2 regions of the Tepidimicrobium xylanilyticum genome follow, and region 2 is predicted to be linked to the other one. Evidence: riboswitches for the same ligand, from Rfam matches in the RefSeq annotation. Region 2 holds a riboswitch; the other holds the start of a gene.

Region 1 (5,427 bases), on a different contig from region 2:
CACATCTAAAATATGGGATAAGGAAATGGAAGAAAGAATCAAATTACATAGGGAAAGTCGACCTTTCCATTGGAGAACTTACGAAGGTTATTATTCATTAACTGATGCCTTAGGAGAAGAGAAGAATTACTTATTGGATTGCATAACCCTTCTTAGCTCCAATATAATGTTTGATGTGACAGATGGCAAAGACTATATAGACTATAATTTACAGAAGGAAGTGGAAAATAGAATATTTGATGAATTATATTCTTTAATCCAAGCTATTGAAGAGAGAAGATATAATCTAGTATTGGTAACAAATGAAGTAGGATATTCTCTAGTACCAGATAATCACATAGGCAGAGTTTTCAGGGATATTCAAGGAAGGATAAACCAAAGGATAGCTGCCCTATCCCATGAGGTTTATTTGGTATGTTGTGGAATACCGGTGAAGATAAAATGATAGATGGACTAATATTGTCCATACAATTTTTAACCCGAATACCCGTAAAAAAGGCTGTTGACTTTAACGATAAAAATCTATCCAAAAGCATTTTTTTCTTTCCATTAGTAGGCATTATAATTGGGGGACTAGGGGGAGTTTCGTACAGTATATTTAGTCACTTAAATGAAAATACAGCTAGTTTTTTTGCCTTACTATCAATGGTAGCAATAACGGGAGGGCTTCATCTAGATGGATTAGCAGATACTTGTGATGGATTTTTATCCTATAGAAAAAAAGAACAAGTGCTTGAAATTATGAAAGATAGCCGAATAGGAACTTTTGGTGTTATTTCCATAGTTATGGATATTTTACTAAAATATATTTTAATATTAAGTCTAGACAAAAATATTCCAATTATATTGGCATTATCCTATGGAAATAGCCGCTTAGTAATAGCATATTTGATGTCAAGTAAAAAAGTTGCTAGAAAAGATGGAATAGGGTATATGTTCCATAGAAGCAATCCCAAAACATATGCCCTTTTTGGAGGAATTGGATATTTGCTAATAGTTTTGTTAGTAAAACCAATTTATATAATACCATTATTTTTTTCCTTCCTTATAGGACAGGTGATGACTAAAATTACCTATAGAAAAATAGATGGTTTTACTGGAGATGTATATGGAGCCACTATAGAATTAAGTGAAATAGTATCTTTAATAATATTTTTGGAGGTGTTAAGGTGGACATAATATTAGTTCGTCATGGACAAACTCAAGATAATGTGAAAGGCATATTTAGTACAAAGGAAACCATATTAACAGATGAAGGGAAGGAACAAATTCGTAGGACTAAAACCTTTGTGGATACCTTGTCTTTTGATAAAGTATATGTGAGTCCTTTATATAGGGCTATTCAGACTATGGAGATATTAGGGTTAGATGGGAAAAGGGAGGAAAGGATTAAAGAAGTGGATTTTGGACTATTCGAAGGGAATACCTATGAACAAATAAAGGACAAGTTTCCAGAGGAAGCAAAAATTTGGGACGAAGACTATATAAATTTTGTAACTCCAAGAGGGGAAAGCATTAAGATGGCATATGAAAGGGTTACTTCCTTCTTGGAGGAGATTTTGAATAAAGGGGAAGATGCCCTTTTAGTATGCCATGCTGGAGTCATTAGAATTGCTCTATCCTGGGTATTTGATAATTTAGATTATTATTTTAAGTTTAGAGTAGAGAATGGAAGTGTTAATGTAATTTCCATAGATGAAAGTGGATTTAAATATATTGAAAAAGCAAATTATACTGTAAAATAATGTAATATGCCAAAATAGGTATTTCAAAATAAAAAATCAGGGATCAAGGTGGTAATGAGAAGGCTTGATGGATTTTAAAGTTAAAAGATGTCTTGACACATATATTTACATCAGATATACTTTTATTAAAAATTGTTAAAATATGTGATGTTAAAGAACAGGAAAGGAGTAGGCTAATTTATATTTGAAGTGAAAATAGACAAATGAATTAAGCCAATTATGATTCTTCAGGGCGGGGTGAAAGTCCCCACCGGTGGTATAGCCCACGAGCCTATTTAGGCATGATTCGGTGGAATTCCGAAGCCGACAGTATAGTCTGGATGGAAGAAGATATCATATGCATTATAATAATTATCACGATTATTATATTATAAATGAAATTGTTTAATCAGCCCTGAAATTTATTTCAGGGCTTTAATATTTGGGGGGATTTTATGAATGATGAATTTTTTATGAAAATAGCATTGGGGCTTGCTGAAGAAGCTATGGGATTTACAAATCCAAATCCTTTGGTAGGGGCAGTGATAGTCAAAGATGGAAGGATAATAGGCAAAGGCTATCATGAGAAATATGGGGAAAATCATGCTGAAATAAATGCGTTAAATTATGCAGTGGAAAATGTTGAAGATGCTACTATGTATGTTACTTTAGAACCTTGTTCTCATTTTGGGAAGACTCCACCTTGTGTAGATCGGATAATTAAAAGTGGAATTAAAAGAGTAATTATAGCTATGGAAGATCCTAATCCAATAGTTTCTGGAAATGGTATAAGAATACTAAGAGAAAATGGGTTGGAAGTGAAGGTTGGGGTTTTAAAAGAAGAAGCTGAGAGGTTAAATGAGATATATATTAAATACATAGTTACTAAAATTCCTTTCACTATAATGAAAGCTGGCATGAGTTTAGATGGGAAAATAGCTACATATACAGGAGATTCCAGGTGGGTAACTGGAGAAAAAGCAAGAAAATATGGACATTTATTAAGGCAAAAAGTTTCAGCTATTTTGGTGGGAGTAAATACGGTAATAATGGACGACCCTATGTTAAATACAAGATTAGATAATATGCAATGTGTAGATCCTATAAGAATTATTTTGGATAGTAGTGGTAGGATTCCAATAACATCAAAAGTACTAAATATAAACCCTTCTAGCACTATTGTTGTAGTAACCAAATTTACATTGGAAGATAAGGTAAAAGCAATTAGAGAAAAAGGGGCGGAAGTACTAGTAAGCTCAGCAAAAAACGGAAGAGTGGATTTACAGTTCTTAATGGAAGAACTGGGAAAGAGAGAGATTGATAGCTTGTTAATAGAAGGAGGTGGAGAAGTAAGTTTTAGCTTTTTTAAGGAGGATTTAGTAGATAAAGTTGTATTTTTTATAGCTCCTAAAATTATTGGAGGAAGAGATGCAAAAACTCCGGTTGAAGGGGAAGGAATAGCACATATAAAGGATGTAGTAGACTTGAAAGATATGGAGATTACTAAATTAGGTAAAGATATAATGATTGAAGGTTATGTAAGATAAAGGAAGTGATGTTATGTTTACGGGACTCGTAGAAGAAGTAGGAAAAGTGCTTGATATAAAAAAGAGCAATAAAATATGGACTATGACTTTTGAATGTAAAAAGATAGTCGAGGATATTACCATAGGGGATAGTATAGCCATTAATGGTGTGTGTTTAACTGTGAAAGAATTTGATAAGAATTTGTTCAAAGTGGATGTAATGGCTGAAACGATAAGAAAGACAAATCTTGGATTTATACAGAGTGGAGATTATGTTAATTTTGAAAGAGCTTTGAGAGTAGGAGATAGGCTTGGAGGACATGTAGTAACTGGGCATATAGACGGTACAGGTGTTATAGAAGAAATTGAAGAAGAAGGGGATTCAATGTGGATAACCATATCTAGTTCAAAAGATATATTAAAATATATAGTTCACAAAGGTTCAATTGCTATAGATGGAGTAAGTTTGACTATAAGCTTTGTGGATGAGGAGAAGTTTAAGGTAGCTATAATTCCTCATACTAAAGTGGTTACAACATTGGCTACTAAAAAAATAAACGATTTAGTCAATATTGAGTGTGATCTGGTGGGGAAGTACATTGAAAGATTTTTGTCTTACAAGAAAGTTCAAAATGAAAGTAAAATAGATATAAATTTTTTGAAAAATAATGGCTTTATACAGGGGTGATAAGATGTTTAAGTTTAATACTATAGAAGAAGGATTAGAAGATATTAGAAATGGTAATTTTGTAATAGTCGTAGATGATAAAAATAGAGAAAATGAAGGAGATTTAATAGTGGCAGCAGAAAAAATTACAGATTCAAAGATTAATTTCATGATTAAATATGCTAGGGGACTAGTTTGCATGCCTATAATAGAAGAAAGGCTAAAGGAGTTAAACATAGAGCAAATGGTAAAGGAAAATACAGATAATCATGAAACGGCTTTTACTGTTTCTATAGACTATAAAGATACTATTACTGGAATTTCGGCAGGGGAAAGAGCAACTACCATAAAAAAAGTGCTTGATCCAAATGTTACAGGAGAAGATTTTAGGCGTCCAGGTCATGTATTTCCTTTAAAAGGACAAGAGGGTGGAGTACTAAAAAGAGCGGGTCATACAGAAGCAGCCATAGATTTGGCAAGATTAGCAGGACTATATCCAGCAGGAGTAATATGTGAAATAATCAATGAAGATGGCACTATGGCAAGAATACCGCAGCTTATGGATTTTGCAAAAAAGCATAATATAAAAATAATTACTATTGCAGATTTGATAGCATATAGAATAAAAAATGAAATTTTAGTTTCCAAAGTTGCTGAAACCAGATTACCCACTATATATGGAGATTTTAGCATCATGGGTTATGTAAATAAAATAAATGGCGAACATCACCTAGCATTAGTTAAAGGAGATATAAATTGTGATGAGCCAATCCTTGTAAGGGTTCATTCTGAGTGTCTGACGGGGGATGTATTTGCTTCATTGAGATGTGACTGTGGAGGGCAGTTACATGAATCTATGAAAAGGATAAATGAAGAAGGAAAAGGAATACTTTTATACATGAGGCAAGAAGGTAGAGGTATAGGTTTAATAAATAAACTCAAGGCTTATGAACTTCAAGAGAAAGGGATGGACACAGTTGAAGCTAATTTGGCTTTAGGCTATCCTGAAGATTTAAGGGACTATGGAATAGGTGCTCAAATATTATCAGATATTGGAGCAAAAAAGATAAAGCTTATGACGAATAATCCTAAAAAAATCTATGGTTTGTCTAACTATGGCTTGGAAGTAGTGGAAAGAGTACCTATAGAAATAGAATCAAATGATGAGGATTATTTTTATTTAAAAACAAAAAAAGAAAAAATGGGGCATATTTTAAATATAAAGTAAAGGAGATGTAAGCAATGAAAACTTATGTAGGGAAATTAATATCTCAAGATTTGAAATTTGCTATTGTAATAGGAAGATTTAATGAATTTATTGGAAGTCAATTACTATCAGGTGCCATAGATGGGTTAAAAAGACATGGAACCGAAGAAGAAAATATTGAAATATTCTGGGTTCCTGGTGCTTTTGAAATCCCATTAGTTGCAAAAAAACTTGCTGAAACCAATAAATATGATGCAGTGATTTGTCTTGGGGCAGTAATAAGAGGCTCAACACCACATTTTG
Region 2 (25,818 bases):
TAGAGCGCAGGACATTATAATTGAATTGGATTCTACTTTGAATATGGAATATGAAATATCCAATGATTTAAGAAATTTATATAATTTCGTTAAGAGTAAATTAATTGATGCCAATATAAATAAGAAGGTAGAGCCGATTGAAGAGGCAATGGAGATTGTAATTGGTTTAAGGGATACATGGAAAGAGGCCATGCAGGAAGTGAAGAAAATGGTCTACAAAAATAGGAAGGTGTAGACTATGACTTTGGATAGAATCGATAAATTAATATCTATAACTCGGAAGAAAAATGAATTATTAAATAGTCTACTTTCTCTTACAAGGGTCCAAGCTGAAGAAATAGAGAAAGAGGAAATGGATAACTTAAACCACATACTGGATCAGAAAGATGATATAATTAAGGAAATAAACAGATTAGATTTAGACTTCATAAATATATTTTCCCAGATAAAAAAGGACCACTCCATTGAAGATATTGAAGAGTTAAGTGTGGAAGAATATCCTAATTTAAAAGAATTAAAGGAGGCAGTAAAGGAAGTGTCCTCAACCTTAGTATCCCTTTCTTTAATAGATGAAGAAAATACAAAGGCTATTAAAAAGAAATTGGAATTAACTAAGTTGGAATTAAAAAAGGTTAAGGAAGGTAAAAAAGCTTACAAAGGTTATGCTCCTACTATGATCAGGAGTATGCTAATAGATGAAAAAAAATGAGTTAGATTGGTCTAACTCATTTTTTGTTGTGGACAAACTAATTACCAAAATGAGGGGAATAACGACAAATTTTACGTAAATAATATAATAAAATGAGGAAAATATTAGGGAAAAAAGAATAAAAAACTTATTAAGAATTTATTAAGAGATTAATCCACAGAGAAAAATGGCATATAACAGTTACCCACAAAACAATCCACATTATCCACAAACCTTTCTGGGATTAATCCACAAAGTATATACAAACTACTGTGGGTTAAATTCTATTACATGACAATATTTTTGTTTACATATCTGTGATATATGGGTATATTATATAAATAAAGGATATAAGCATTGGGCTTATATGAAAGGAGCTGGGGTTTATGAAACTTACTTTTGTTGGAAAAAATATGGAGGTTACTCAGGCTTTGAAAGAAGTTACTGAGAAGAAATTTAGTAAACTAGACAAGTATTTTCAAAAGGATGTAGAAGGAAATGTAATTTACAGCGTAGAAAGGAATAGGAAGATTTTAGAAGTTACCATAAACCTACCTGGTACCATACTTAGAGTCGAAGAGGCTGGAGACGATATGTACGCTTCCATTGATAAGGCAGTAGACGTATTAGAAAGGCAAATTAGGAAGTATAGAACTAAACTTCAAAAAAGGTATAATAATGGTGAGACTATTAGGTTTGAGAACATAGCTCCCCTTACAGAAGAAGAAGATGATGACGATAAGCCTAAAGTAGTGAGGACAAAACGATTTGACATGAAACCTATGGATGTGGAGGAAGCCATTTTGCAAATGGAGTTACTTAGACATAATTTCTTCGTATTTATGAATGCAGATACAGATGATATAAATGTTTTATATAAGAGAAAAGATGGAAATTATGGATTGATTGAACCAGAATATTAATTGTAATGTTAATTATAGATTAAATTAGATTTAATTGCAGGATGCATGTCCTGCAATTTTATTGTGTACTCCAGTCTAAACATTTAACTTGTTTGGAATAATAATAAGTGATAAAATATATTGATGTAGATTATGAATATTTAGTTAAAATTGAAAGGCGGTAAAAGAATGTTAGGCTTTTTAAATAAGATATTAGGTTCCTATAGTGAAAGGGAATTAAAACGTATAGAACCTCTGGTAAATAAGATCGAATCCTTAGATGAAGAGATGCAAAAACTATCCGATACAGAACTAAGGGCTAAGACTGCTGAATTTCAAGAGAGATTAAAAAAGGGCGAAACATTAGACCAGTTATTGCCAGAAGCTTTTGCGGTAGTCAGGGAAGCAGCTTACAGAACTTTAGGTATGAAGCATTTTAGAGTACAATTGATGGGTGGCATCATTCTTCATCAGGGAAGGATTGCAGAGATGAAGACTGGAGAGGGAAAAACTCTAGTAGCCACTTTACCTGCCTATTTAAATGCATTAACTGGGAATGGAGTACACATTGTAACGGTGAACGATTACTTAGCTAAAAGGGATAGGCAATGGATGGGTAAGGTTTATGAATTCCTAGGTTTAACAGTAGGTTGTATAGTTCATGGAATGAATAGTAAGGAGAGGAAGGAAGCCTATAATTGCCATATTACTTATGGGACTAATAATGAATTTGGATTCGATTATCTTAGGGATAATATGGTCATTTACAAAGAGGAAATGGTGCAAAGAAAGCTGAATTATGCCATTGTTGATGAGGTTGATAGCATATTAATCGATGAAGCTAGAACTCCCCTTATAATATCAGGACAAGGGGAACAGTCTACTAAATTGTATGAAGCAGCCAATGCTTTTGTGAGTACATTAACTGGCAGAATTATAGATCCAAAAGAGCAGAAAAGGGATCCCTTTGATAGGGAAGTTAAAGAGGAAACCGTGGACTTTTTAATAGATGAGAAGGCTAGAACTTGTACTTTAACCGAAAAGGGAACTTTAAAGGCTGAAAAATACTTTGGATTAGAAAATCTAGCAGATCCTAGCAATATGGAGATAGCCCACCACATCAATCAAGCCTTAAAGGCAAGAAACATAATGAAAAGGGATATAGATTATGTGGTAAAAGATGGGGAAGTTATAATTGTAGACGAGTTTACTGGAAGGCTTATGTATGGTAGAAGGTATAGCGAAGGACTACATCAGGCAATAGAAGCTAAAGAAGGACTAAAGATTAAATCTGAATCCAAGACATTGGCTACCATTACCTTCCAAAATTATTTCAGGATGTATGAAAAATTAGCTGGTATGACTGGAACAGCCAAAACAGAAGAGGAAGAATTTAGGGAAATATATGGAATGGATGTAATAGAAATTCCTACCAATGAGCTCGTTATAAGGAAGGATTACCCAGATGTAGTATATAAAAGCGAAGAGGCTAAATTTAGAGCTATTGTTGAGGAAATTAAGGAAAAGCATAAGATTGGCCAACCAGTGTTAGTTGGAACCATCTCCATTGAGAAATCGGAGCTTTTAAGTAAAATGTTAAAGAGGGAAGGAATCCCCCATCAAGTATTAAATGCTAAACACCATGAAAAGGAAGCAGAAATAGTAGCCCAAGCAGGAAGATTTGGTGCCATAACTATAGCTACCAATATGGCAGGAAGGGGAACAGATATTGTTCTTGGAGGGAATCCTGAGTATTTAGCAAAAATGGAGCTTAAGAAAAAAGGGTATAGAGACGAAGTGATAGCTATGGTAGACAGTTTTGTGGAAACTGATGATGAAGAAGTAATTAAAGCTAAAGAAGAATATAATGAATACTATAAAAGATTCAAAAAGGAAACGGAGGAAGAAGCCAAAAAAGTAATAGAAGTAGGAGGCCTCCATATTATCGGTACAGAAAGGCATGAATCGAGAAGGATAGATAATCAGCTAAGAGGTCGTTCAGGGAGACAGGGAGACCCAGGCTCTTCAAGATTTTATATTTCTCTTGAAGATGATTTAATGAGGCTCTTTGGTGGAGACCGATTAAGGGACATGGTGGAAAATTTGAATATGCCTGATGATGAACCATTAGAGCATAAGTTGCTAACCAAATCCATAGAAAATGCTCAAAGAAAAGTAGAAAGTAATAATTTTGCAATTAGAAAGCATGTGCTTCAATATGACGATGTAATGAATAAACAGAGGGAAATTATCTATGGAGAGAGGAGAAGGGTTCTAGAAGGAGAAAATCTTAGAGCTCATATAATGGGCATGTTGAGGAATATAACTGAAGAAGCGATTGAAATATATACAAATCAAAGCAATAATCCGGAGGAATGGGATATAGTAGGTTTGACAAACTATTTGGAAAGGATATTCTTGCCTAAAGGGGGACTAGATGTTGAGAAAGTGAAATCCTTAAATAAGGAAGAGCTAATTCAAATGCTATATAGTATTGGGGAAGAAAGGTATAAGGAGAAGGAACAGGAAATCGGAGAGGACATGTTCAGAGAATTAGAAAGGATAATATTGCTACAGGTTGTAGATAGCAAATGGATGGACCACATAGATTTAATGGATCAATTGAGGCAGGGCATAAGCTTAAGAGCTTATGGCAATGAAGACCCAGTTAGAGCTTATCAGAATGAAGGATTTGAAATGTTTGAAGAGATGAATTATAGCATTCAAGAAGACACTGTAAGGTATCTATTCAATGTTCAATCACCAGAGAAGATGAGGAGAAGAAGGGTAGCGGAACCTAGTAATGCTGGTGATAAACCTCAACACCCTATAGTTAAGAAGAAAAAAATAGGTAGAAACGACCCTTGCCCTTGTGGCAGCGGTAAAAAGTATAAGAAATGCTGTGGAGCTAATTTAAACAACTGATAATTAATACATTAATTAATATATGAAAGGAGAAGGTATGGAGGATATTTATCTATATAAGGAAAAGGTAAAGGAAATTAAACAGGTAATTGAAGAATTGGGTGTTTCTCTTTGACATTAAGGGCTTAAAAGAAGAACTCATAGAATTGGAGAAGGAATCCTATAAGGAGGAGTTTTGGAAGGAACAGCAGAAGGCTCAAAGGATAATGCAGAGGATTAGCCATCTAAAAGGGCAGATAAAAGAATATGATGATTTAATGAATCATATTGAGGATTTAGAGGTATTAATAGAATTGACCATAGAAGAAGAGGATTATCAAACCTATAAGGAAGTGAAGGAAGGTTTTAAGATAGTTTCTAAGGGAGCAGAGAAGTTTAAGCTTTCAACTCTTTTAGATGGAGAGTACGACAAGAATAATGCTATTCTTTCCATCCATTCTGGAGCAGGAGGATTGGAGGCCCAAGATTGGGCTGAGATGCTATTAAGAATGTATAAGAGATGGGCAGATCAAAAAGGATTTCAAGTAGAAATGTTGGATATATTATCTGATACAGAAGGGGGCATTAAATCTGTAACCTTGCTAATTAAGGGATTAAATGCTTATGGATACTTGAAATCGGAAAAGGGAGTTCATAGGTTAGTTAGAATATCGCCCTTCGATTCATCCAACAGAAGGCATACTTCTTTTGCTAGCGTAGATGTATATCCAGAGTTGGACGATGAAGTGGATATTAAAATAAACGAAAGCGATTTAAAAATAGATACCTATAGAGCAAGCGGTGCTGGGGGACAACATGTTAATACTACTGATTCAGCAGTTAGAATAACCCATATACCTACAGGAATAACGGTTCAATGCCAAAATGAAAGATCCCAGCATAGTAATAAGATAACTGCTATGAAGATGTTAAAGGCTAAACTCATTCAGCTAAAGGAAGAGGAGAAGAAGGAGAAAATAGAGGATCTACAAGGTAAATATACTCAGATAGCTTGGGGTTCTCAAATTCGCTCCTACATATTCCATCCTTATAACCTAGTTAAAGACCATAGGACTGATGTAGAAGTGGGAGATATAAACGGGGTTATGGATGGAGATATAGATGTTTTTATCGATTCATACTTGAAACAGAAGCCTTCTAAATAAAGAAGGCTAAATTTTTTCTTAGTTTAGTAGGAATTTTAAATTTTATGTAGAATAATAATAGATGTAAATAGTAAATCTATTTACTATTTGAGGAAGGGGAAAAAGATGGATATTGTAAAGAGATTAGCAGATGAATTTCAGCTTAAATCTTTTCAAGTTGTTAATACTATTAATTTAATAGATGAAGGTAATACAATACCTTTTATTGCTAGATATAGAAAGGAACAGACTGGAAATTTAAAAGATACAGTTTTAAGGGATTTTTATAATAGGTTGAATTATTTGAGAAATTTAAAGCAAAGGCAGGAAGAGGTAATAAGGTTAATTGAAGAACAGGGGAAATTGACTGAAGAGTTGAAGGAGGAGATCTTAAAAACGGAAACTCTCCAAAGAGTAGAAGACCTTTATAGGCCATTTAGACCAAAGAGAAGGACTAGGGCTACCATTGCGAAAGAAAAGGGGCTGCAAGGTCTTGCGGATATAATCCTTAAAAAGAAATTAAAGGAGGCTGAATTAGAAGAGATAGTAAAATCCTATATAAGTGAAGAAAAGGGGGTATTGGATGAAGAGGAAGCTTTGAAAGGTGCTATGGATATTATTGCTGAAATAATATCAGACAATGCGGAATACAGAGAAATGATAAGAAAGATTGCCTTTGACAGGGGCATAATTGAAACTAAAGCTATAGATGCAGAACAAAAATCCGTTTTTGAAATGTATTATGACTACAGAGAGCCTGTTAAAACCATAGCTAATCATAGAATTCTCGCCATTAACAGAGGGGAAAGTAAAAAGATATTAAAGGCTACTTTAATATTACCAGATGATGATATATTATTTGAATTGGAATCTAAAATAATCATTCATAAATCTTCAGCAACTGAAAGCTATTTAAAGGCTAGTATTGAAGATAGCTATAGAAGGCTGATTTTTCCTTCTATTGAAAGGGAAGTAAGAAATAGCCTTACTGAAAGGGCGGAAGAGGAAGCCATTAAGATATTCGCACTAAATTTGAAACCACTACTCATGCAGCCACCCACAAAGGGGAAAGTTGTAATGGGAATAGATCCAGCTTATAGGACAGGCTGTAAGGTGGCAGTAATAGATGAGACTGGTAAGCTATTAGATTATACTACTGTATATCCAACAGAGCCTCAGAATAAAGTAGAAGAGGCAAAAAAAGAACTTAAAGTTATGATTGATAAACATAATGTAGATATAATTGCCATTGGTAATGGGACTGCTTCTAGGGAAACCGAATTAGTGGTAGCAGAAATGATTAAGGAAATCGATAGAAATATTTCCTATACAATAGTAAACGAAGCTGGAGCCTCCGTATATTCAGCTTCTCAAACAGGACAAGAAGAGTTTCCAGAGTTAGACGTATCAATTAGAGGGGCAATTTCCATAGGAAGAAGGCTTCAAGACCCTTTAGCAGAATTGGTAAAAATAGAACCTAAACACATAGGGGTAGGCCAGTATCAACATGATTTGAATCAGACAAAACTAAATCAAGCTTTAGAAGGCGTTGTGGAGGATTGTGTAAATACAGTAGGCGTTGATTTAAATACTGCCAGTGCGTCTCTGTTAAGGTATGTATCGGGTATATCTTCTAATATTAGCCTTAATATCATAAAATATAGGGAAGAAAAAGGGAGATTTAGAAATAGAGAGGAATTATTAAATGTAAAAGGCTTGGGACCTAAAACCTTCACTCAATGCGCAGGTTTTTTGAGAATTCCTGAAGGGGATAATCCGTTGGATAATACAGCAGTCCACCCAGAATCCTATCCAATTGCAGAAAAACTATTAGGGAAAGATATAAATGAAAAAGATATAGGGTTCCTTTCAGAAGAGCTTGGTGTAGGGCCTTTGACTTTGAAGGACATAATAGAAGAGTTAAAAAAACCAGGAAGAGATCCTAGAGAAGAGTTACCAAAACCAATATTTAGAACTGATGTATTAAAGGTGGAGGATTTAAGTGTAGATATGGTTTTAACTGGCACAGTACGCAATGTGGTCGATTTTGGAGTATTTGTTGATATAGGGGTAAAACAAGACGGTTTAGTGCACATATCTCAAATATCCAATGATTTTATCAGGCATCCGAAGGAAGTGGTAAAAGTTGGAGATATAGTGAAGGTTAGGATATTGGAGGTCGATGTAGAAAGAGGTAGAATCAGTTTAAGCATGAAGGATGTTTAATCTGGGGGGATGTTAATGTGGGATATTAAAAGGCTATTAAATACCAAGAATAAGTTTATTGGTATAATTAGTTCTGGTTTCTATACGGGAAAGAATAATCTTATCGATGATAACGTAAAGGGTTATTTTAAGAATGGTGGAGGTCTAATCATTATATGTTCAAAGAGAAATGAAGAACAGTGTATAAAATATTATGAAGGACATTCTAATTTTAGTATTATCAATTTATTTAATAATAGTCGGTTTGCTTTCATATTTGAGGACAGCTTTTACCATAATGGTAGGGTAGATATAGGTAAATTATTCAATTCAATAGAGAAAAGTCTAGACCTTCTCAAGAAAAGAGGAGCAACCAGAATACAGATTCATATTACTTTCGATTCCTCTTGGAATTCAATAGGAAACAGAAATTTAAAAAATATCTATGGTTGTTTAAAAAAACTAGTAGTGGAAGAAAAAGCTGGAGTAATTATAAGGTATTTAATAGAAGAAATCAACGTTAAATATTTTAATTACGTGTTGGATAATCATGATTTCATATTAATAGATCGAACGGATTACTACGAATGCTTTACACCAAGCCAATTAGCTAGCCAATCCTTATTGCTCTTAACTCAGTCCCATGTAAATGAAAAGGTTATTGAAAAGGATATTTTGAAAAATGAATACTTAGAAACATTAGGAGAAGTAGTAGAAGGTACTATCCACGATATAAACAATCTATTAGTTACCATATTAGGTTATGCTCAATTTTCAGTAATGCTGGACGATATTGAGGAGATAAAGGAATATTTAAGGATAATTTGTAAAACTGCCTCTGATGGGAAAAATGTTATCAACAAAGTAAAGAACCGTATTAAGGGAGATTATGAGTCCTTAAAGAACGTGTATAAATTTAATCACATTATTAATAACTGCATAGATATGGTGAAACACAATTTTAAAACCTCAATAGAAAATGGAAGGGAGTTAAAATTAGTAGTGGATTTGAACTCTAATGGATATGTATTTGTTAATGAATACGATATAAGGCATGCCATAATAAACATCGTACTGAATGGAATAGATGCTATGAAAGATGGAGGGGTATTAACCATTAGAACTTTTGATATTAGAGACAATATAGTATTGGAAATTTCCGATACTGGCATAGGGATGGATGAAGGAACTAAGAGCAAAATATTTAAACCCTATTTTACAACTAAGGGGTCACAAGGTACGGGATTGGGACTTAGTATTGCAAAGAAAGCCTTTGATAAACACAATGGAAGGATATATGTGGAAAGCAAATTAGGTGAGGGAACCAAGTTCACCATTTATTTACCTACTGTTAGCGTAAAAGATAATATTGCTTATATATAAAATAGAGAATATAATGTTAATTAGAGTAACGAAAGAACCTAGGAGGGATATTATGCTTTTTATCAAAAACGGAACCATATACACTATGGCAGGTAGCGTTATAGAAAAGGGTTCTATCTTAATAAAAGATGGGAAGATATTAGAAGTAGGAAAGGATTTGGTGGCCCCATTAGATGCGGAGATAATTGATGCTGAAGGGAAGATGGTATTACCAGGTTTCATCGATGCTCATAGTCATCTAGGAATGTGGGAAGAAGGTATAGGATTTGAAGGTGATGACGGAAACGAAGCGATGGATCCAGTAACTCCCCACTTAAGGGCTATAGATGCGATAAATCCAATGGATATATCTTTTGAAGAAGCATATATGGCTGGGGTTACTTCTGTAGTAACAGGACCTGGTTCTGCTAATGTAATTGGGGGCATGAGTGTAGCTATTAAGACCTATGGAAGAAGAATAGATGATATGATCATCAAAGAACCTATAGCTATGAAGATTGCCTTTGGGGAAAATCCTAAGAGAGTCTACTATGGACAGAAAAAATCCCCCATGACTAGGATGGCAACAGCAGCTATTCTTAGGGAAAGCCTATACAAGGCTAAAAGTTATTTGGAGAAAAAGGAACTAGCTAAAGATGACCCATCTAAAATGCCAGAATTCGATATAAAGATGGAAGCCCTAGCTAAGGTGTTGAAGAAGGAAATACCTCTTAAAGCCCATGCTCACAGGGCAGATGACATATTTACAGCCTTGAGGATTGCCAAGGAATTCGATGTAGATATTACATTAGACCATTGTACAGAAGGCCATCTAATAGCAGATTATTTGGCGGAAGAAGGAAAAGGGGCTATTGTAGGACCAACCCTATCCAATAGGTCTAAGTTTGAGCTTAAGAATTTAACGTTCAATACTCCAAGAATTCTACATGAAGCTGGTGTAAAGATTGCAATAACTACCGATTCTCCCGTTATACCATTGCAGTATCTTCCTATATGTGCAGGATTAGCTCATAAATTTGGTTTAGATGAGATGGAAGCCTTAAAGGCCATTACAATCAATGCAGCCGAAATTGTTGGAATTGATGACAGAGTGGGTAGTATAGAGGTAGGCAAGGATGCAGATATTATTATAGTTGAAGGAAATCCAATTAAAGATATAGACTATAAGACCTATATGACCATTATAAATGGGGAAATAGTGTATAGATAATAGAGAGGTGAATATTTTGAAGCTAGGATTCATAGTAAATCCTATAGCAGGAATGGGAGGAAGAGTAGGATTAAAAGGTACTGATGGTAAGGAGGTTCTAATGAAGGCAATAGAACTGGGGGCTGTTCCTGAATCTCCAAATAAGGCTAAGAAAGCCCTAGAAGTGTTGAAATCAGTTAAAGATGAAATTAAGTTGTTTACTGGGCCTGGACCGATGGGAGAAGATGAAGCCCTTGAACTGGGTTTTAATCTACAGGTAATTGGAGAGGCAAAGGAAAATTATACTTCAAGGGATACGGAAATAATAGCAGAACGAATGGTGGATGAGGGGGTAGACCTTCTGTTATTTGCAGGCGGTGATGGAACTGCAAGAAATATCTACAATGTAGTTGGGGATAAAATCCCAGTTATAGGAATTCCTGCTGGCGTTAAGATCCATTCTGGAGTTTATGCCAACCATCCTAGTTCTGCTGGCAAGGTTGCTTTAAAGTATATTCAAGGTGAAGACTTGAATTTAAAGGAAATGGAAGTAATGGATATTGATGAGGAGGCCTTTAGAGAAGGCCAAGTTACAGCTAAATTATATGGCTATATGAAGGTTCCTTTTGAACCAGAGCTGGTTCAGAACCAAAAATCTGGAGGAATTGCCGGAGAAGAAGCAGCATTAGATGGGATCTCGGATAAAATAATTGAACAGATGGAAGAGGATGTAGTTTATATAATCGGCTCAGGTACCTCTACTAGACCTATAATGGAAAAATTGGGCTTAACCAATACCCTCTTAGGAGTGGATATAATCAAAAATAAGAAATTATTAGCCTCTGATGCCAATGAAAAAGAGATTCTCAAGCATATTGATGGCAATAAGGCCAAGATAATAGTTACCATAATAGGAGGACAAGGCTATATATTTGGCAGGGGAAATCAACAGATTAGTGCAGAAGTAATTAAAAGGGTTGGAAAGGAAAATATAATAATAATTGCTTCTAAGCAAAAGCTTTTATCATTAGAGGGAAGACCATTACTGGTAGATACAGGAGACGATGAGGTGAATAAAATGTTTAATGGATATATGAAGGTTAGGACTAGTTATACGGAAGAAGCTATCCACAAGGTAAAAGGTCTTTAATTCACATATGTATTTTGAGCTTAATAGGGCAGAGAAAATCTCTGTCCTATTAATATTTTTTGATTAGTATTGTCAATGAAAATAATTTAAGTTCTGGATGTCCAAATTTCCTTAAATGAAGCAAATATTATTGACAAAAGCTTTGCAAAGTGGTATTATTGATAACGACAATCAATATCATATCTTATATAATTGGGAGGGGTAGGAAATGGTACTAGATAACTGTGTAAAGAGTAAAGATTACATTATTCATGAAGTACCTAATATGCATTTATTAAAATCTTTAGGAATTAGAAAAGGGGTTAAATTTCAGGTACAGACCAAACAACCTCTACAAGGACCTGTGGTGATTAAAGTAGGCAATAGAAGTATAGCTGTAGATAAATCCTTAGCAAAACAAATAGAAGTACAGGAGGTATAATCATGAGCTGTCATTCAGAGCAAGTCGTTCCTGTATCTTCAGAAGATAAGATAAAGATATTATTAATGGGCAATCCTAATGTTGGTAAGAGCGTTATTTTTTCTAAACTTACGGGGGTTCATGTTACCAGTTCTAATTATGTGGGTACTACTGTAGATTATACCTACGGGGATGTAAATTACAAAAATAAGAAGGGTGTAATCATAGACGTACCAGGTACCTATTCCTTAGAGGCCAGTTCAGAAGCTGAAAGGGTAGCAACTAGTTTTTTAGAAGAGGGTGCTGATGTTATAATCTGTGTTTTAGATGCTACCAATTTAGCAAGGAATCTAGATTTAGCCCTTAGCTTAAGGGAATATCCAATACCCATAGTATATTCTTTAAACCTAATCGATGTGGCAGAAAGAGATGGGATTAAAATAGATAAGGATAAATTAGAAGTGATGTTAAAAGCACCAGTTATTCCTACTGTGGCCATTAAAAACAAGGGGCTTAGAGAATTATTGGATAGGGCCTTTTCCCTATGTGGACAGAAGGCAGAGACTTTTCCCAAGCAAAGTGAAGATGAAAGATGGGCAACCATTAATGAAATTACCAATGAAGTGCAAAGTTATGAATATAAAGAGCCAACTTTCATTCAAAAGTTAGAGTATTTAACCCTAAAACCTTGGCCTGGAATACCTATAGCCTTGTTGGTGTTAATATTATCTTTAGGAGTAGTAGTTGGTGGTGGGAAAGCATTAAGAGCTTTAATACTTCTACCACTTGTAAACAACGTGATTACTCCTTTTTTTACAAGAATAGTCAGTTTTATTGTACCAGAAGGGATTTTTAGAAATCTACTGGTTGGGGAGTTTGGAATATTGAAGATAGGTATTGAATGGCCCTTTGCCTTGATACTGCCTTATGTATTTTTATTCTATGTAGTATTTTCATTCTTAGAGGACAGCGGTTATCTACCTAGAATAGGCGTTTTGGCTGATGGTGCCCTTAAGAAAATTGGGGTACAAGGTGGTAACATTATTCCTATGATGTTAGGATATGGTTGTGCAGTGCCAGCAATACTTGGAACTAGAGCTGCTACTACCTATAAGGAAAGAATTATGGTGGCTACCTTAGTATCATTTGCCATACCTTGTGCTTCGCAAAGTGGTGCATTTTTTGCACTCTTGGGGGATAAATCCTTTTTAGCCTTAATACTGGTATATTTGCTTTCATTTATGACCTTATTTACTGTGGGAATCATAATGGACAAAGTCATCAAGGGGAAAGGACAGCCTATGCTTTTAGAGATACCCAATTTACTGCTACCCGATAGAACGTCTTATTTCAAAAAATTGAAAATTAGGATGAAGCATTTCTTAATGGATGCTGAAGGGCCAATGTTTGTTGGGATAGGAATAGCCGCACTAGTTGCAGAGACTGGAGTATTAAATTCTATCAGCACTATGATAGGACCTTTAGTTGAAGGCTGGTTGGGATTACCGAAGGAAGCAAGCCTTTCCTTATTGCTGGGGATAATAAGAAGGGAATTGGCGGTTTTGCCATTATTAGAGCTTGATTTAAGCACATTGCAGTTGTTAGTAGGTTCTGTAGTTGCTCTATTCTATCTTCCATGTCTTGCAGTATTTGGAGTACTGACTAAGGAATTTTCTTTAAAGGTTTCATTGGGAATTGGTGTAGCTACTATTACCTCAGCCTTTCTATTTGCTGGATTAATTAATCAGATAGGATCTCTTATATTAGCATTAGTTGGGTAGGTGAAAATATGATCATTGCTTGGACCAGTTGGATGGAAAAGCGGATTTCCTTTTCCGAAACATTAGTCAATCTTTACAATAAATATTATGAAAGATTAGTAAAAAATGAGGTAGAAATTGCAGGCATAAAAGATGGTGATAAGGTATTGTGCATTGGTGGTGGATCCATCCCATGCACTGCCCTTCAAATGGCTAAATTAACAGATGCAAAGATTCATGTATTAGATATAGATGAGGAAGCGGTTGAAAGAGCAAGGTATATAGTGGAAAAGTTGGGCTTAGAGGATAAGATTAAAGTAATTTGGGGAAATGGGGAAGTGATAGAGCCTTCTGATTATGATGTAATCCACATTGCTCTTCAGGTCCAATCTAAAGATGAGGTTTTTGAAAATATATTGAGCAAATCCAAAAGAGGAACTAGGATTATAATACGTAATCCTAAAAAAAGTAGGAGGGTCTTTTACTCAAATATTTCAAATAAATTATTAGTCCTATGTAAGGATTGTATGAAAAATTGTAGTTTAAATTGTTATAATCCTAATATGGACGAAATTATGTTAGTGGTTAAGAATTAAGGTAATGCCCATGAAAAGGTATCTAGCATATATATTGGGATTTGCTATATTTGTTTATTTAGTTATAAATATGGATTTTAAAGGCCTATTAATCTTTGCCAGAACAATTTCCTTAAAGATAGTATTACTCCTATTATCTTTACAGATTATGACTATTATGCTATTGGGAATCCAGTGGAAATTGATTATTTCCTGGATAAGAAAGGATATTAGATTTTATGATGCCTTAAAGATTAATCTTAAAGGCAATATTGTAGATGCTCTCTCCCCGGGAGTAAAGGTGGGGGGAGAGCTTGCAAGAGTATATGAAATTAAAAATGCACTTAATATGGAAATGGGAGAAGCCATTTTAGTTGTTGGATTGCAGAAGACCCTTTCCATTACTAGTTTTATTTTTTTAGTAATATTTAGCTTAATATGGCTTTATATTACTACAGCAGGGAATAACTTGTATTTTAGGGCTTTCCTTGTTCCGATATTGGTATTTTTAATAATACTAATGGGATTTATATTTTTTTTCCTACGTATAGATCTGGAAAGAACTAAGAAAGTATTAAAAAAGATAAGGATTAAAGATGCAAAGAAAGAGAAAATCTATAATTGGGTTAGCCAATATAGAAATAATTTGAATAAGATGCTGGAAAATAAAGGGAAATTCTATTTTCAATTGTTGCTGGGCATTTCTATATGGCTTTTGTTTGCAGTTAAGTTGGCAATATTAATCAGAGGATATAATATAAGCATCGACTTTATTTCTGCTGCTGCTATAACCTACTTAACCTATATAATAGGCATGCTTCCCTTACTTCCAGGAGGAATTGGAAGCTTTGAAACTAGCATGGTAGGGCTGTTAGCTCTAAAGGGCATAGAAGTGGGAAATGGAATAGCCATTTCAGTAGTATTTAGGTTTGTAACCTTTTGGTTTGAATTTTTGATGAGTTTCTTAATATTATTTTTTGATAAAGTTTTTAAACTTCTAACAATAAGGAATGATATAAATATGTTAAAGGTACAAATTAAAGAAGATAAAAAATATTTCCTCCCTTCCCTTATAACCTATACCAATATGCTATTTGGGATCATAGCCATATGGTTAAGCTCTACCAGAGAAGTGAAAAATATAAAGGTTTCCTGCATATTGGTAATATTAGCAGCAATAGTGGATAAAATAGATGGATTAGTTGCCAGAAAATTTAACTTAACCAGCAGCTTTGGAAGAGAATTAGATTCTCTATGCGATTTATTATCATTTGGATTAGCTCCGGTAGTCATTTGGTGGAATTTAAATGGCGGATATTTAAAGATGCTGGAATTAGTAATATCCATATTATTTGTTGGAGCAGGAATATTCAGATTGGCGCGATTCAACATAGATGAGGACTATGAGTACATTAAAGGGCTTCCCATAACACTAGCAGGAAGTTTCTTTGCTATTAAACACTTAATAGATATAAACTATAGAATCCAATCGAATATCCCATTATTTAATGAAAATGTCATAATTCTTACTCTATTATCCGTATTCATGGTAAGTAGGTTTAGAATCAAAAGGCCCAGCATTTAGAAATTGAAATGGGTATTTTGAAGAGTATAAATCAAATAAAGAATTTATTGACAATTAATAAAAATTATACTATACTTAATTTGGATAAATCTTCAGGGCGAGGTGCAATTCCTCACCGGCGGTATAGCCCGCGAGCCATTTATTGGTTGACTTGGTGAAATTCCAAGGCCGACAGTGAAAGTCTGGATGGGAGAAGATTATAGTGCATTATTGTGTAATTTTCATATGCATTCTAGCCCCGAAGTAATATTCGGGGCTTATTTTGTCCTCCCTGAAGAAATAAATTTATGGAGGGGTTTTTTATGTACACATTGAATAAAGAATTATTAAACACAAAGACCATGGTAAAAATCTCAGTATTGGCTGTAATAGCTTTAATACTGATGCTACTTGATTTTCCCCTATGGTTTGCTCCTAGTTTTTTAAAGTTTGATATTTCCGACGTACCAGCACTAATAGGTTCCTTTGCTTTAGGTCCAATGGCAGGAGTATTAGTACAACTGGTAAAAAACCTATTGAATCTGCTAATCGAAGGCTCAAGTACTGGAGGGGTAGGGGAACTAGCTAATTTTGTTGTAGGTAGCATTTATGTCTACACAGCAGGCCTATTCTACTACAAGGATAAAACCTTCAAAAATGCAATAATTGGAATGTCTATAGGAGTATTAGTAATGACAGCAGCCATGTCGACAATTAATTATTACATCATGATTCCTTTCTATGCAAAGTTGTTTGGACTACCCATAGACAAGATTGTGGCAATGGGTTCTGCAGTGAATAAATATGTAGTAGACTATAAAAGCTTAATACTATATGCAATAGTACCATTCAATTTATTTAAAGGTATTATAGTTACTTTGGTAACTTTATTGATATATAAGCGAGTATCACCTATATTGAAGAAATAGACTATTTAACCACTGACTAATATTATCAATATTTATGAATAAATAGGGACATATTGTATATAATATGTCCCTATTTTATTGCTACTTTGTAGTTGTTTATCTCAAGTTCATTTACTAATCCACTTTTTTTCATATCATCAAAAGTATACATTTTATAAAGAGTAAATCCATCTTTATCAGTAGAAATATAGTTATCTTCTATCCATAGGCCCCATTTTTCAATATCATTCTTTATTGTTTTTAAAGTTTCATGGTCTATTTGATCAATTAAACTTACTGATTCTAGGAATAGGTTGTAGTAGTTATTAATTAATGAAGTAATTTCCTTTAAATTTTCTTTTTGTTTTTCCTTAGAATATACCTTATTATATGCATTGTTATAACTGCTTAAGGCAATTTCAAATTCCCTTGATGTATTGAGTAAAGATTTGATATAAAGCTTATTGATATTGTTAATATCATTATCATATTTTTCTAAATTTGCTACTATAGATAATAATGCCGTATGATGTTTTCTCAATTCATCAGTAATATAAATTTTATCGCTTTTTGTTTTTTTATAGATAGATGTAGAGAATAATATTATTGCTATTAAAGAAAGAGTAATAAATAGGATTTTTTTATTCATATTAACACCTCTAATAAAACAAATAACTATCAAAATAATAATATGAATTTTATTCATTAATAATATTAATAATATTATACAAATTAATAATATCATATAAAACAGCAATAAAAAGAATTTAATAAGTATAATATTTTGAAATTATCATGACAGTTAGCTAGCTTTATCGATTGCATTTTATATATTCATATGCGATTATTATAACTGTATAATAGTTAATAATAACGTAACAAATAGTCAATCAGATAACTTAATACATAAACAACCCATAATTAAATTTAATTATGGGTTGTTTATGTATATTTTACCTATTTGTAAGAACCTCTTAATGTATAGCTATCCCAATCTATTATTGTATGGTGATTGACTAAAAATATATCGTATTCAAAATCAGCAGTTATATAATGTGTACCACTATATGGTGCAGTTTCTTCAATAGAATAAAATACTTGATGAGAATCTCCTACTTCTAAAGTTGGGGTTTCATTGAGAACACTCATTAATTTATATTGTCTTGAAGCAGAACCTGGTATTGCAATAGATCCTGAACTATTATAAGATTTTCCACTATAATTTATACTAATAGGTCCATATCCATATCCCCACTCAATAGTAAATTTAGGGCTTGGGTAGTTAGTATATGTATCCCATTCTAATCTTCTAAAAACATCATCATTATTGCTATCTAATCTTATGCTAATATCTGCATTTGTAACACCTAACATTGGAACATCATCTACAAGACTACCACCATAGTATACTCTCTGATCATCGATAAATATTAATGCTTCTCCAGTTGTTTCATTCCTAAACAAGTCTCTTGTATATAATTCAAGTATAATATCAACTTCATACTCGTAACTAAAATCTTCGTATGAATATGTTAGAGTTCTTGAAACTCTATTTGGGTAACTATTTATATCAATAGATTTATTGCTTTTATCTTTAACAATTGGTTTATATACTTTTGTCCACCAATGTTCTATCGATAATAATTTATTATCATAATCCTTATAAACTGATTGCGATATTTCTTTAATAATTTCTTTTGGTATTTCAAATTCAAAGGTATAATAAATGTCATCGTTTTTTAAATAAAGTAAGAAAATATTTTCATTTATTGTTTCATTATTTAATAACAAATTATAATTATTAGGTAATTTGAGAAATATACCAGTATGAATTACTTCAAAATTTCCTTCAATATCTTTAGAATCAATTAATAACTTTTCATCATGAATACGTGATTGATATATTGTTCCTAATAAATTAAATTTTTTATTATCAATCTCTCCTGATAAAATTAACTCTGATCCAGATATTGAAAAATTATTAATTAGTAATTCTGAGTTTTCATATCTTGTTTCGTTAGGAGTTAACATTTTAAATGATTTTGCTCCGATAAATTTCATATTTTTATTAACTTCGTCTATTTGTTGAATATCTCCGATAGTTATAAAATTACTTTTGCAGCAAAACTAGGAAATACATTAACAAAAATAATTAAAATCGTTAATAAAGTAATTAGTAGTTTTTTCATAATGTTATCCCCCTTTTTTATATTTTTACTTTCTGAGGATAGTTTATCATAAGTTTTAAGAAAAAATTGTAGAATCTTGGCATGAAGGTAAAAAAATTTACCATTAGTATTTATAAATATAAAGATACTTAAAGAATAACTTAATAAGAGCATATTAAAGTAATCAAAAATTTAGCATTAAGATAATAGATATATTCTAATTGTGGCACTATTTATCTTAGAAACTTAAATGTAGAAAAGAAGTTACTATAATTAACTATAAAGTTGATAAGATCAGGAACATGTTAAGTGAACTGTCAATTGTTAATTGACAAAACAAATGATATAATAATACTTAGTTTAAGTATAGGAAGGTTGATTGGATGGTTACAATAGTATTAAAAGGGCTTAGAGATACTGAGGAATTTGGAGAAAGATTGGGCAACATACTAAAAGGTGGAGATGTTCTATCTTTAACAGGAGATCTAGGGGCAGGCAAGACAACTCTTACTAAATCCATTGGCAAGGGTTTAGGAGTGGAAGAATACATAACCAGTCCCACTTTTGCCCTGATAAACGAATATAATGGTAGAGTAAAAGTATACCACTTTGATGTATATAGATTGGATAATGTAGACGATCTATACGACTTAGGCTTTGAAGATTATTTCTATTCCGATGGAGTTACCATTGTAGAATGGGGAGATAGAATCAGTGAACTTCTACCAGAAGAAACAATCCATATACACATTGAGAAGGGAAAGGAACTGGATGAAAGAATAGTTACCATTTCTGGAGAAGGAGAAAGATACAGTCAAATAGTTAAGGAGTTGAGAGAAATTTGAAAGTATTAGCTGTAGACACATCCACAGTAATAGCAACTTGTGCTGTTTTAGATGAGGAGAATTTGTTAGGGGAATTTTCCTTAAATCAGAACTTTGGACATTCTGAGAATTTGGTTCCCATGGTGAAAACCCTTTTGGAAAACTTGAACTTAAAGGTATCTGATATAGATCTGTATGCAGTAGCAACAGGCCCTGGTTCCTTTACAGGCCTTAGGATTGGAATTGCTACTGTTAAGGCCTTTGCCCACGTATATAACAAGCCTATTGTTGGGATATCCACTTTAGAAGGACTAGCCTTTAATGTTAGAACAAGCGGTATAATTGTTCCTATGATAGATGCGAGGAGAAATAGGGTATATACTGGCATTTATAGGTGGAATCAGGATAAGCTTATAAATATATTAGAGCCTACCACCATGGATATAGATGAACTGCTAGAATTATTGAATAAGGAGCATAATAATATTATGGTAAGCGGCAATGGAGCCTTGCTTTATAGAGAGATTATAAAAGACAGGCTTAAGGATAAAGTGAGGTTTGCTCCGATAAGCTTAAATAGCCCTAGGGCAGCAAGCATTGCAGAGCTAGCCCTGTTAAAACATGCTGAAAACAAAGATAATTATTATAATCTAGTTCCTGAATATTTAAAGGAATCTCAAGCCCAACAAAATTTAAGAAAGAGGGAAAGCTAGTATGGAAATATCCATTCGTGAAATGAGGGAAGAAGATTTAGATCGAGTAATGGAGATTGAGGCAGAAACCTTCAACCCTCCTTGGTCTAGGGAGGCCTTTTTATTAGAATTAACCAAAAATATATTGGCCAAGTATATAGTAGTATTGGCGGATGGAGAAATCGCAGGATATGGAGGAGTTTGGCTTATAATAGATGAGGGTCATATAACTAATATTGCTATCGATAAAAAATATAGAGGGTTAGGTTTAGGCAAAGCACTATTAGAAGGGCTAATCCAAATATGCGTTGACAGGAATATAAGAGCCATAACCTTAGAGGTTCGAAAATCCAACGAAGTAGCCAAATCCCTCTATAAAAAATATGGATTTATAGAATATGGGATTAGACCTAATTATTATCACGATAATAATGAAGATGCGATTATAATGTGGAAAAGCATCTAATATAAGAGGTGAAAACATGAATGAAGATATAATAACATTGGCTATAGAGACTTCCTGTGATGAAACTTCCTGTGCGGTGTTAAGAAATGGCAGGGAGGTTTTATCAAATATTATCTCCTCTCAAATTGAAATCCATCAGAAATTTGGAGGAGTAGTACCCGAAGTGGCATCTAGAAAGCATATAGAAAACATCAATATCATAATCCAACAGGCTCTGGAAAAGGCTGGTGTTACTTTTAAGGATGTAGACTTAGTAGGAGTAACCCAAGGCCCAGGTCTGGTGGGTGCTCTACTTGTGGGTATATCTAGCGCAAAGGCCATAGCTTATGCACTTAACAGGCCCCTAGTGGGAGTAAACCATATAGAAGGACATGTCTGCGCTAACTATATAGAGTTTAAGGATTTAGAGCCTCCATTTACCTGCTTAATAGTTTCTGGAGGGCATACCTATCTAGTTCAGGTAGAAGGATATACTAAGTATGAACTGGTGGGAAGAACCAGAGATGATGCAGCAGGAGAAGCTTTCGATAAAGTGGCTAGAGCTTTAGGTTTGCCATATCCAGGAGGACCTATAATTGATAAATTGGCCAAAGAAGGAAATAATTTAGCTATCGATTTTCCTAGGGTATTTTTAGAGCCTAATAGCTATGATTTTAGCTTTAGTGGGTTAAAAACTGCAGTATTAAATTATTTGAACCAAGCAAAGCAAAAGGGAGAAAAGATAATAGTAGAAGATGTGGCTGCTAGTTTCCAACAAGCGGTAATAGAGGTTCTTGTGGAAAAGTCCATTAAATTGGCAAAGGAAAGAAAATCCCATAAGATAGTGATGGCTGGAGGAGTAGCAGCAAATGAGGGGCTACGAAATTTAATGAAAAATAGAGGAAAAGAAGAAGGAATTGAAATCTATTATCCTTCAAGAGTTCTTTGTACTGATAATGCAGCCATGATTGGTTCTGCTGCCTATTTTAACTATATCAATGGAAATATTTCTAATTTCCATCTAAACGTGGAGCCAAATTTAGAGTTAAAAGGATGATTATTAACAATATTTCCACATTATCGCCACAAAAGGAGTTTAGTTTACAATAAGTACTTGTGGATAATGTGGAAATCTTCATTTAAGGTCTAAAAAACGGGACAAGCTCTTGTGGATAAATCTGTGGATTCTGTGAATAAATTGGGGAAAATCTGGGGATACTAAAATTCTGTTATTTTTATCCAAGTATCATATAGGGAATCCAGCTCTTGCTGTAATTTTTCCCTTTGCTTAGTCAATTCAACGACTTTATCTGGGTCTTCATAAAGCTCTGGGTCGCATAACAACTCGTCCAATTCTTCTATTCTACCTTCCATTTCTTCGATGGATTTTTCTATAGCAAATATCTCTTCCTTTCTCTTTTTTTCTTGGGCTAATTTTTCCCTTTCCTTTTTTCTTTCCAATTTAATCTGAGTTTTGGTTTTAAAATCCTCTTCTTCTTCAATTTCCACTTGGTTTTTCTTCTCAAGGTAATAATCGTAATTGCCCATATACTCTGTAATTCCTTTTTCTGATAGCTCTAAGATCTTATCTGTAACCTTATTTAAAAAATAGCGATCATGGGATATTACCAAAAGGGTTCCCTCATAATCCTGAAGGGCATCTTCCAGTACCTCCTTAGAGTATATATCCAAATGGTTAGTAGGCTCATCCATCATGAGAAAATTTGCCTTAGAAAGCATCAACTTTAAAAGTGCTAACCTTCCTCTTTCTCCACCGCTTAGTTCTTCTATTTCTTTGAAAATATCGTCACCTATAAAGAGGAATCGGCTGAGGATAGAACGGATTTGGAAGTGATCAAACTTTGGGTTTTCATCCCATATTTCGTCTATTACAGTTTTACTTAAATTTAGATTAGACTGTTCTTGGTCAAAATAGCCTATATGGACATGATGTCCTAGTATGATATTTCCTGAATCATAGGGAATTTTGCCTAAAATTATTTTAAATAAGGTGGTCTTTCCTATTCCATTAGGGCCTATTAATCCTACCTTTTCACCTCTATAGATGGTAAAATCAATATTCTTTAACAGTTCAAATCCATTGAAGGATTTTCCAATCCCTTCTACCCTTAGTACATCCTTGCCGCTTTTTATTTTAGGTTCAAAGGATATTTTTATCTTTTTATTATCGACAGGTTTATCTAGGGTTTTCATCTTATCCAATAATTTTTGCCTGCTTTGGGCCTGTCTTATATACCTTTGACCTCCATAATTGGAAAAGCGCCTAATGATTTCTTCCTGTCTTTTGATTTCCTTCTGCTGATTTTCATAAGTTTTCTTTAATAGTTCCAGCTCCTTTTTCCTTTCCGTCATAAATCTAGAATAGTTGGTATTATATACTTTCAGCTTCCTATTTTCCAAGAGGAATATTCTATTTACCACATTATCCAAAAAATATCTATCATGGGATATTACTAAAATAGCTCCTCTATATTCTTTAAGATAGGATTCAAGCCAATTAATAGCCTCAATATCTAAATGGTTAGTAGGCTCGTCTAATAACAGGAGATCAGGCTTTTCTAATAATAGCTTAGCAAGAGAAAGTCTTGCCTTTTGCCCGCCACTTAATATATCTGCCTGTTTGTCAAATTCATCTTCTTTAAACCCCAGTCCTTTTAGTACTCCTTTAATTTCGCTTCTATAGCCATATCCATTTGATTCATTAAATTTCTCCAGCAAATAGGAGTATTCATTCATCAATTTATCTAATTCCTTTGATAGACCTTCGCTGCTCTTAATGCTAATCTCTTTTTCTAATTTCCTTAACCTTAATTCCATTTCAATTAAGGGACTAAATACCTGAAGGCATTCCTCAAAAACTGTTCTATTGCTTTCAAAATTACTGTGCTGCTTTAAATATCCAATTTTCAAATCCTTTCTAATATAAATGTCTCCGCTATCTTTGGGGGTTTCTCCTGCTAAAATATTAAGTAGCGTGGTCTTACCTGACCCATTAAGTCCTATTAATCCAATTTTATCTCCATCTTCTATATTAAAGCTAATATCTTCCAATATCTGATCTATTACATAAGTTTTACTTATATTATTGCACGTTAAAATGATCATAATCCATCTCCTGCCCTATTCATTAAGATTTTGATCCTATTATAGATTAATTCTATCAAAAAAAGAAGGCCTTTTAAAGGGGGAGGCCTACTAGGATTTTAAGTCATGTTCCATTGCTAAGCTGCTTAAAACTTTATCTATCAAATCCAGTTCGCACTTTCTTTCCTCGGTATAGTGGGAGCAATTTTCGCAGCTTTCAAATTTCTCTTCATATATTTGGGAAGTCATATTAAGAGAGTTTCTATCTTTAGGTTTGTATGAATCACAATATATGGCAATTTTCCTCAATTGTTCTTTGCTGGCCATAAAATCCTCCTTCTAAGTTTGTTAATAATATTATAGGTAATAAACAATTTTAATATGTATTAGGTATTGTTCTCAAAAAATGGATATAATTATTAGTGAAAAAATTAATAAAAAATATTGAATTATTATCCAAAACTGGGTATAAACCTTAATAATTGACCAATTAATATCAAAATGTTATAATAAAATCAACTTAAAGTAATAAATATGGATAAGAAGGGGTGACATAATGGACAGAGAAAACAGGGTATCGATAACGGTAATAAGAAGATTGCCTAAATACTATAGATACTTAGGGGAATTATTGAAAAAAGGGATTAATAGGATATCTTCTCAAGAATTAAGTAAGTTAACAGGTTTTACCGCCTCGCAGATTAGACAAGATTTGAACAATTTCGGTGGATTTGGGCAGCAAGGATATGGATATAATGTAGAGGAATTAAGGAATCAATTAGGGAAGATATTAGGTTTGGATAGAACCTATAAAACCATAATTGCGGGAGCAGGGAATTTAGGGCAAGCAGTAGCTAACTATAGAGGCTTTGAAGAAGCTGGATTTAAAATATTGGCTATGTTTGACAAAAACCCTAAACTTATCGGATTGAAAATTAGAGATATAGAGATTAAAGATGTAGATGAGATGGAAAATTTTATTAGAGAAAATAACATAGATATTGGAATTATAACTACTCCAAAGGAAAGTGCCCAAGATGTGGCTGATATATTTATGAGAAGTGGAATAAGGGGAATTTGGAATTTTGCCCCTGCTGATCTTAAAGTGGATGATAAGGTTATAATTGAAAACGTTCATTTGAATGAATCCCTATTTACTCTTTCCTATTTCTTAAAAAATGAGTCTGATTATGTAAGAGATTAGGTTTAGGAATTGAGAAAATTCAGTCAAATTTCCAAAATGAATTTACTAATTATTTTTATTGTTCAAAATATTTTCGTTATAAAATGCCTATAGTGCCAAAGCAAAACCTGGTATTATAGGCATTTATAATGGAAAGAGATGATAAAAAAGGAAAAATTTTTTTGACTAAAAGTGAAATAATTAACAATATCTGTGGAAATATCTTATTCAATGTTTTATAATAAAATTGCATGGTTTTAAATTGAGGAGGGATGAACATGGATTTCAAATTATCGAAGGAGCAGGAAATGATAAGAACTGTTATGAAAGAATTTGCAGAAAATGAAGTAAAACCAATTGCATCGGAAATAGATGAAACAGCCAGATTTCCAAGGGAAACGGTGGATAAAATGGCGAGATATAACATGATGGGGATACCTTTTCCAGTTGAATATGGTGGAGCTGGTGGAGACGACATAGCCTATGTCATTGCAGTAGAAGAGTTATCGAAAGTATGTGCTACTACAGGGGTAATCCTTTCTGCTCATACCTCATTAGCCTGCTGGCCTATATATAAATATGGAACCAAAGAGCAAAAACAAAAATATTTAGTCCCATTGGCAAAGGG

Evidence for each region. Region 2 has a riboswitch for FMN ahead of BLV68_RS00635 (ECF transporter S component). Riboswitches for the same ligand answer to the same signal wherever they lie in the genome.
Region 1: linked by a shared signal. The riboswitch ahead of ribD (bifunctional diaminohydroxyphosphoribosylaminopyrimidine deaminase/5-amino-6-(5-phosphoribosylamino)uracil reductase RibD) and the one ahead of BLV68_RS00635 (ECF transporter S component) in region 2 are both predicted to bind FMN.

Annotation. Positions count from the first base shown of each region.
Region 1 covers NZ_FNNG01000002.1:283,449-288,875, reverse strand. Annotated here, with positions in the region: gene cobU (bifunctional adenosylcobinamide kinase/adenosylcobinamide-phosphate guanylyltransferase) at 1-445, shown strand, start outside; gene cobS (adenosylcobinamide-GDP ribazoletransferase) at 415-1,179, shown strand; gene BLV68_RS03615 (histidine phosphatase family protein) at 1,170-1,745, shown strand; FMN riboswitch at 1,965-2,081, shown strand; gene ribD (bifunctional diaminohydroxyphosphoribosylaminopyrimidine deaminase/5-amino-6-(5-phosphoribosylamino)uracil reductase RibD) at 2,180-3,271, shown strand; gene ribE (riboflavin synthase) at 3,285-3,938, shown strand; gene BLV68_RS03600 (bifunctional 3,4-dihydroxy-2-butanone-4-phosphate synthase/GTP cyclohydrolase II) at 3,943-5,145, shown strand; gene ribH (6,7-dimethyl-8-ribityllumazine synthase) at 5,160-5,427, shown strand, end outside.
Region 2 covers NZ_FNNG01000001.1:146,246-172,063, reverse strand. Annotated here, with positions in the region: gene fliS (flagellar export chaperone FliS) at 1-235, shown strand, start outside; gene flgN (flagellar export chaperone FlgN) at 239-709, shown strand; gene hpf (ribosome hibernation-promoting factor, HPF/YfiA family) at 1,075-1,611, shown strand; gene secA (preprotein translocase subunit SecA) at 1,780-4,515, shown strand; one part of gene prfB (peptide chain release factor 2) at 4,553-4,627, shown strand; one part of gene prfB (peptide chain release factor 2) at 4,629-5,660, shown strand; gene BLV68_RS00675 (Tex family protein) at 5,766-7,865, shown strand; gene BLV68_RS00670 (sensor histidine kinase) at 7,881-9,227, shown strand; gene BLV68_RS00665 (amidohydrolase) at 9,280-10,437, shown strand; gene BLV68_RS00660 (ATP-NAD kinase family protein) at 10,445-11,566, shown strand; gene BLV68_RS00655 (FeoA family protein) at 11,775-11,987, shown strand; gene BLV68_RS00650 (ferrous iron transporter B) at 11,990-13,747, shown strand; gene BLV68_RS00645 (SAM-dependent methyltransferase) at 13,756-14,322, shown strand; gene BLV68_RS00640 (flippase-like domain-containing protein) at 14,333-15,886, shown strand; FMN riboswitch at 15,971-16,088, shown strand; gene BLV68_RS00635 (ECF transporter S component) at 16,189-16,794, shown strand; gene BLV68_RS00630 (hypothetical protein) at 16,865-17,422, opposite strand; gene BLV68_RS00625 (hypothetical protein) at 17,731-18,834, opposite strand; gene tsaE (tRNA (adenosine(37)-N6)-threonylcarbamoyltransferase complex ATPase subunit type 1 TsaE) at 19,325-19,786, shown strand; gene tsaB (tRNA (adenosine(37)-N6)-threonylcarbamoyltransferase complex dimerization subunit type 1 TsaB) at 19,783-20,478, shown strand; gene rimI (ribosomal protein S18-alanine N-acetyltransferase) at 20,480-20,923, shown strand; gene tsaD (tRNA (adenosine(37)-N6)-threonylcarbamoyltransferase complex transferase subunit TsaD) at 20,940-21,959, shown strand; gene BLV68_RS00600 (ABC-F family ATP-binding cassette domain-containing protein) at 22,121-24,028, opposite strand; gene BLV68_RS00595 (hypothetical protein) at 24,119-24,334, opposite strand; gene BLV68_RS00590 (redox-sensing transcriptional repressor Rex) at 24,564-25,211, shown strand; gene BLV68_RS00585 (acyl-CoA dehydrogenase) at 25,469-25,818, shown strand, end outside.